2 linked regions of the Phenylobacterium zucineum HLK1 genome follow. The protein of the gene in region 2 interacts with the protein of the main gene of each other region in a pairwise test. Links are inferred from orthologs where the notes say so. Each region holds a gene or a part of one and is shown on either strand. Other genes may lie near its edges. The genes, in order: rlmN and ftsZ.

What was found.
Region 1: the proteins of ftsZ (region 2) and rlmN interact in binary tests that used the Escherichia coli proteins (3 or more experiments, as listed by UniProt). The link is inferred for Phenylobacterium zucineum HLK1 from one-to-one orthologs.

What each region holds. Positions count from the first base shown.
Region 1 is NC_011144.1:3,940,399-3,943,545, forward strand. What follows is about bases 59-2,895. They hold rlmN (23S rRNA (adenine(2503)-C(2))-methyltransferase RlmN), read right to left. Parts: upstream 2,138-2,895; coding sequence 980-2,137; downstream 59-979. Other genes in these bases: PHZ_RS19260 (S1 family peptidase), read right to left, coding at 59-499; PHZ_RS19265 (DUF350 domain-containing protein), read right to left, coding at 504-926; PHZ_RS19275 (NADPH:quinone oxidoreductase family protein), read left to right, coding at 2,262-2,895. Outside these bases: more of PHZ_RS19260, read right to left, coding at 1-58; more of PHZ_RS19275, read left to right, coding at 2,896-3,147.
Region 2 is NC_011144.1:2,621,581-2,624,815, forward strand. What follows is about bases 207-3,131. They hold ftsZ (cell division protein FtsZ), read right to left. Parts: upstream 2,451-3,131; coding sequence 963-2,450; downstream 207-962. Other genes in these bases: lpxC (UDP-3-O-acyl-N-acetylglucosamine deacetylase), read right to left, coding at 207-486; PHZ_RS12800 (hypothetical protein), read right to left, coding at 660-878; PHZ_RS12810 (CehA/McbA family metallohydrolase domain-containing protein), read left to right, coding at 2,784-3,131. Outside these bases: more of lpxC, read right to left, coding at 1-206; more of PHZ_RS12810, read left to right, coding at 3,132-3,235. UniProt on the Escherichia coli protein: Essential cell division protein that forms a contractile ring structure (Z ring) at the future cell division site. The regulation of the ring assembly controls the timing and the location of cell division.

The sequences.
Region 1 (3,147 bases), 1.3 Mb from region 2 along the record:
CCACCAGCGTCTCGCGGCCCAGCAGGCGCGAGGTGGCCTCGCCCGGCTCGCCCTGCGGGAAGCCCGGATGATAGGCCCGCTGGCCCCGGCGCAGGGGCTCGTTCAGCGCCAGCGGCAGGGGATCGGCGCCGCCCTCGGTAAGCAGCACGGCCGCCTCGCCGCGGGGATCGACCCGGACCGTGGTCGCCACGCCGACGCCGTCGCCGACCACCAGGGCGGCCCGCGCGCAGCCCTCCACCACGTGCCGGGCGGTGAGCCAGACGCCGGACTCGGCGATCGAGAAGGCGGTGCCGGTCGCCGGCCCGTTCTCGCTCGGCACGTCCACCACCACCGAAGGGTCGAACGGCGAGGCCGGCCCGATCGCCTCGCCCAGCGGGGCGGCCACGTCCGGCGGCGGCGGTGGCGCGTCGGCCCGCTCGCCCCGGCCCAGCGCCGCGAACAGCAGCGCCAGCACGACCGCCGAATAGACCAGCCAGTCCGGCAGGCGGGGGAAGTGCATCGGGCTAGCCCGTCACCGCCGCGGCCACGATCACGGCCGTGGAGAGCTTGGCGCCGACCAGCAGGGCGGCCGCCGACATCTCGCCGTCCTGGATGCGGCGGGGCAGGCCGCGCAGCAGGATGTCCACCAGGCGGAAGACCAGCAGCTGGACCACCACCGTCGCCGCGCCCCACAGGCCGATCTCGATCAGGTTGGTCGAGGCCTGCAGCGACACCGCCAGCGGGATCGACAGCCCCAGCATCACCCCGCCCAGGGACACCGCCGCGGCGGTGTTGCCCTCGCGGATCAGGGTGATCTCCTTGTGCGGCGTCAGCAGGATGTACAGCGCCGAGGCCCCCATCAGGATCAGGATGGTGACGGCGATGTGCAGCAGGGTGATGGGGAAGCCGGTGGCGAATGCCTGGATCTCAGGCGAAGGCGTAGGCATGCACACTCCCCGGAACTTGAGGCGTCACCGTTAGCACGCGTGGACGGGTCAGGTCAGCCGCCCGCCGCCAGCTTGCGCCGGGCGCTGGCCCGCAGCTTCTCGCTCTCGCTCTTCAGCTGGCCGCAGGCGGCCAGGATGTCGCGTCCGCGCGGCGTGCGGATCGGGCTGGCGTAGCCCGCGCGGTTCAGCACCGCGGCGAACCGCTCGATGGTCCCCCAGTCCGAGCACTCGTACTGGCTGCCGGGCCAGGGGTTGAACGGGATCAGGTTGATCTTGGCCGGAACGCCCTTGAGCAGGTTCACCAGGGCCTTGGCCTCGGCCGGGCTGTCGTTGACCCCCTTCAGCATGACGTACTCGAACGTCACCCGCTTGGAGTTGGACAGGCCCGGATAGGCGCGGATCGCCGCCATCAGCTCGGCGATCGGGTACTTCCGGTTCAGCGGGACCAGCTTCTCGCGCAGCTCGTCGTTGGTGGCGTGCAGCGAGATGGCCAGCATCGCCTGGGTCCGCTCGCCCAGGGCGGCGAGCTCGGGCACGACCCCCGAGGTCGAGACGGTGATCCGCCGCCGCGAGATGGCGATGCCTTCGTTGTCGGCGATGATGTCGATGGCGGCGGCGACGTTGTCGAGGTTGTAGAGCGGCTCGCCCATGCCCATGAACACGATGTTCGAGAGCCGGCGGTCCTCCTTGGGCGAGGGCCATTCGCCGAGGTCGTCGCGGGCGACCTGCACCTGGGCCACGATCTCGGCGGCGGTCAGGTTGCGCACCAGGGCCTGGGTGCCGGTGTGGCAGAAGGTGCAGTTCAGGGTGCAGCCGACCTGCGAGCTGACGCACAGGGCGCCGGCCCGGCCCACGTCGGGGATGTAGACGGTCTCGACCTCGATGCCCGGCGCCATGCGGATCAGCCACTTGCGCGTGCCGTCCTTGGAGACCTGGCGCTCGACCACCTGGGGACGGGAGATCGCGCAGACCTCGGCCAGCGCCGCCCGGGTCTCCTTGGCCACGTCGGTCATCTTCTCGAAGTCGGTGACGCCGTAGTGGTGCATCCAGCGCCAGAGCTGCGAGGCGCGCATCTTGGCCTTCTCGGGCCGCACGACGCCCAGCTCGACCAGGCAGGCGGCCAGCTCCGCCCGGGTCATCCCCGAGAGGTTGGGTCTGGACGGCGCAAGCGGCTGCGCCGGCGCGCGGGCAAGGTCGAGGGTCACGCCCAAGGGATCAGGTCCTTCGCTGAGGGCGCGGAATATAGGTGAGCGCGCCGCCCGCACCAAATCCGGCCTTTCAAACGGGCGTTCGAGTGGCTAGCGTCCGCGGCTTGCAGCATTGGGAGAGGCGCGCATGAAGGCCCTGTTGAGCAAGGAAGTCGGCGGTCCGGACAAGCTGGTGCTGGAGGACGTGCCGGCCCCGCAGGCCAAGGCCGGCCAGGCGGTCGTCGAGGTGAAGGCCATCGGCGTCAACTTCCCCGACGTGCTGATCATCGAGGACAAGTACCAGTTCAAGCCCGAGCGGCCGTTCTCGCCCGGCGGCGAGATCGCCGGGATCGTCAAGAGCGTCGGCGAGGGCGTGACCCACGTGAAGCCGGGCGACCGGGTGCTGGGCAACACCGGCTGGGGCGGGATGGCGCAGGAGCTGGCCCTGGAGGCCGCTCGGCTGGTGAAGATCCCCGACTCGATGCCGTTCGACGAGGCGGCCGCCTTCATCATGACCTACGGCACCAGCTGGCACGCCCTGAAGGACCGGGCGCAGCTGAAGGCCGGCCAGACGATGCTGGTCCTGGGCGCCGCCGGCGGCGTCGGCCTGGCCGCCGTCGAGCTCGGCAAGGCGGTGGGCGCCAAGGTGATCGCCGCCGCCTCCAGCCAGGAGAAGGTGGACCTGTGCCTGTCCAAGGGCGCGGCGGCGGGCGTCGTCTATCCGAAGGGCCCGTTCGACAAGGACGGCCAGAAGCAGCTGGCGCAGCTGTTCAAGGAGGCCACGGGCCCGAACGGCGCCGACGTGATCTACGACGCCATCGGCGACGCCTACGCCGAGCCGGCGCTCCGCTCCATCGCCTGGGAGGGCAAGTACCTCGTGGTGGGCTTCGCCGCCGGCGAGATTCCGAAGATTCCGCTGAACCTCGCCCTCCTGAAGGGCTGCGAGATCGTCGGCGTCTTCTGGGGCGCCTGGGTCGGCAAGAACCCCGAGCGGCACCGCGAGAGCGTCGCCGAGCTGATGCGCATGTACGAGG
Region 2 (3,235 bases):
GCCGAAGCGGATCTCGAAGGCCACCTCGAAGGCTTCCGCGGGGCGGAGCGCGGCGCGCTTGTCGCCGTCGATCACCTCGACGGGCGCCAGGATTTCGATGTAGCGGCGCGGGGCCTGCTGCTCGCGGCGGCCGGCGCGGTCCAGCACCCGCACGAAGGGCAGGGCCGAGCCGTCCATGATCGGCATCTCGGGGCCGTCCACCTCGACGACGGCGTTGTCGACGCCGAGCATGACGAGGGCCGCCATCAGGTGCTCGATGGTCGAGACCGTGACGCCAGCGGCGTTGCCGACCACCGTGCCGAGCTGGGTCTTGCAGACCGCCTCGGGCGAGACGGCGATGCGGTTGTCGCTCCCGGAGACGTCGGTCCGCACGAAGACGATCCCCGTGTCGGCCGCGGCCGGACGCACCGCCACGCGCGTGTACGCGCCGGTGTGGACGCCCACGCCCGCGAACAGGGCCGGCGCCTTGACGGTGTGCTGGAACACGGGTGCGGACAAACCGGGACCTTCCACAAACACAACCGGTCCGGCCCCTTCCCGTGACACCGGGACAGCGACCGAGCCTTCGCCCTCAACTCGTGCATAGGGCGGTTTGATGCAGCGCAGCAAAACACTTGCTGTTTCGCTTTGTTTCCCGCGGCTCGCCGCTCAGGAGGGCCTCAGTCCGCGGGGAAGTGCTGCGTGCCGACGAGGTTCATCGAGCGGTCCTGGATGCGCACCTGGGCGTCGCGCCCCAGGCGGGCGAGGCAGGCGGCGAGCGCCTTGGCCTGCTCCTCGGCGCGGCGGCCCGACCGGAACACCAACGGCTCCAGCTCGGCGCAGCGGACGGTCCAGCCGTCCGCCAGCGGCGATACCCAGATGACGCGCTGATAGGCCATTGTCCGTCCTCCCTCGCAGGCTGACGGACGCAAGGATAGCAGGGGGCCCCGCCCCCTGCTTTCGCGATTCTGTGACAGTTCCGCCTAGTTGGCGAGACGGCGCAGGAAGGACGGAATCTCCAGGTCCTCGGCCGTGTCGGGCTCCTCGGCCAGCTGCGGCGCCTCCAGCGGCTGGGCGCCCCCGCGAACCGGGGCCGCCATCGGGGCGGCCGAGGCCGCGGGCCGGGTGTCCATCCGCGCCTGCGGCGCGGCCGGCGGGGCGTCGTAGCGCGGGCGACCGCCGAACAGGCTCAGGAAGCCGCCGCGGGGCTTGCGCGGCTCGTAGGCCGGCTCGGCGAACAGCGGTTCGTCCTCGGGCTCGGCCACGGACTCGTCGACGATCCGGCGCACCGGCGCGAAGGCCGGCTGTTCGGCGACCTCGGCGGCCGCAGCGTCGAAGATGTCGGGCTGCTCCTCCTCGCGGGCCTCGGCGGCGAGGACCGGCTCGGGCTGGGGCGCGGCGGCGACCGGCTGGGCCGGGGCCTCGGCCCGCGGGCTGACGGTGGCCCGCAGCGGCTCGGCGGTGATCGAGCGGCGCTCGACCTTGGGCTCGATGGCGGCGATCGAGGCGCCGTCCATGCCGGTGGCGACGACCGACACGCGGATCATGCCTTCCAGGGTCGGATCGAAGGCCGCGCCGAAGATGATGTTGGCTTCCGGATCGACCTGCTCGGAGATGGCGTTCGCCGCCTCGTCGACTTCCAGCAGGGTCATGTCGAGGCCGCCGGTCACGTTGACCAGCACGGCCTTGGCGCCCTTCAGGGACACCTCGTCCAGCAGCGGGTTCTGGATGGCGTTCTGGGCGGCCATCAGGGCGCGGTCGTCGCCGGTCGCCTCGCCGGTGCCCATCATCGCCTTGCCCATCTCGGTCATGACCGTGCGGACGTCGGCGAAATCGAGGTTGATGAGGCCAGGCAGCACCATCAGGTCGGTGATCGAACGCACGCCCGAGTGCAGGACCTGGTCGGCCATGCCGAAGGCCTCGGCGAAGGTCGTCCGCTCGTTGGCCACGCGGAACAGGTTCTGGTTCGGGATGACGATCAGGGTGTCGACGTAGCGCTGCAGCTCCTGGATGCCGGCGTCGGCCAGGCGCATCCGGTGGCGGCCCTCGAAGTGGAACGGCTTGGTGACGACGCCGACCGTCAGGATGCCGCGCTCACGCGCGCACTTGGCGATGATCGGGGCCGCGCCCGTGCCGGTGCCGCCGCCCATGCCGGCGGTGATGAAGACCATGTGGGCGCCGTCGAGGTGCTCGCCGATCTCGGGGATGCTCTCCTCGGCCGCGCTCATGCCGACTTCGGGATGGGCGCCCGCGCCCAGGCCCTGGGTGACCTGCACGCCGAGCTGGATGCGGCGCTCGGTCTTGGAGAACTGGAGCTGCTGGGCGTCGGTGTTGGCGACGACGAACTCCACCCCCTCGAGCCCCGCCTCGATCATGTTGTTGACGGCGTTGCCGCCGGCGCCGCCGACGCCGAACACGACGATCCGCGGCTTCAGTTCTGTGGCGCGCGGCGCGGAGAGGGAAATGGCCATGGACCTTCGCGTCCTTCCAAATGCGGTCTTGGCGCCGGCGACCCGCCCACCGACGCATCCTGTTTAAGGATGGGTTTACTAGGCGACCGACATCCTTAATCGGGGGTTAAGCCCATAGCGCGAGTCGCCGTTCGGGCGAGCTTGGCCGGAACGAAAAAACCCCTTTCCCCACAAGGATTCCCGCAACGCCGCGCCGGCGCCCGCGGGCGCCGCTGCGTCAACCCGTCGCCGTCGCAAATCCGTCAACCGCCTGTCGCCGTCCTGAGACCCCCCGCCGCTAGCTGCTCGCGCCAAGGAGGCCGGGTCGGCGGCCTCGCGTTCGAGGGGGCGGCCGTGCGGCGACTTCTATCGGTGGGCGCGGCGGCGCTCGTGCTGCTGCCGGCTGCAGCGAACGCTCACGGGCCCCATGGCCACGGGACAGGCTTCGCGCCGGCGCCGGGGGCTCCCGCCAGCCGGGCCGATCCGGCGCAGCGCCGCTGGCAGGCGGGGGACCACCACGTCCACAGCTGGTACAGCGCCGACTGGAAGCCCGCGGCCGACGGGGCCTCCCCGCCCGAGCCGATCATCGGCGGGGACTCCAGCAACAGCATCCCGACGAACGCCCGCATGGCGCTCCGGCACGGGCTGCGCTGGATGGTCGCCACCGACCACGGGGGGCCGAACCACTCGCGGCTGAACCGCGAGAAGGCCTATCCCGAGCTGGTGCAGTCCCGCCGCCAGGTCCCGGGCCTGATCCAGTTCTTCGGCATGGAGCTGGACACCCCTGCGGCCGAGCACTCCAGCGT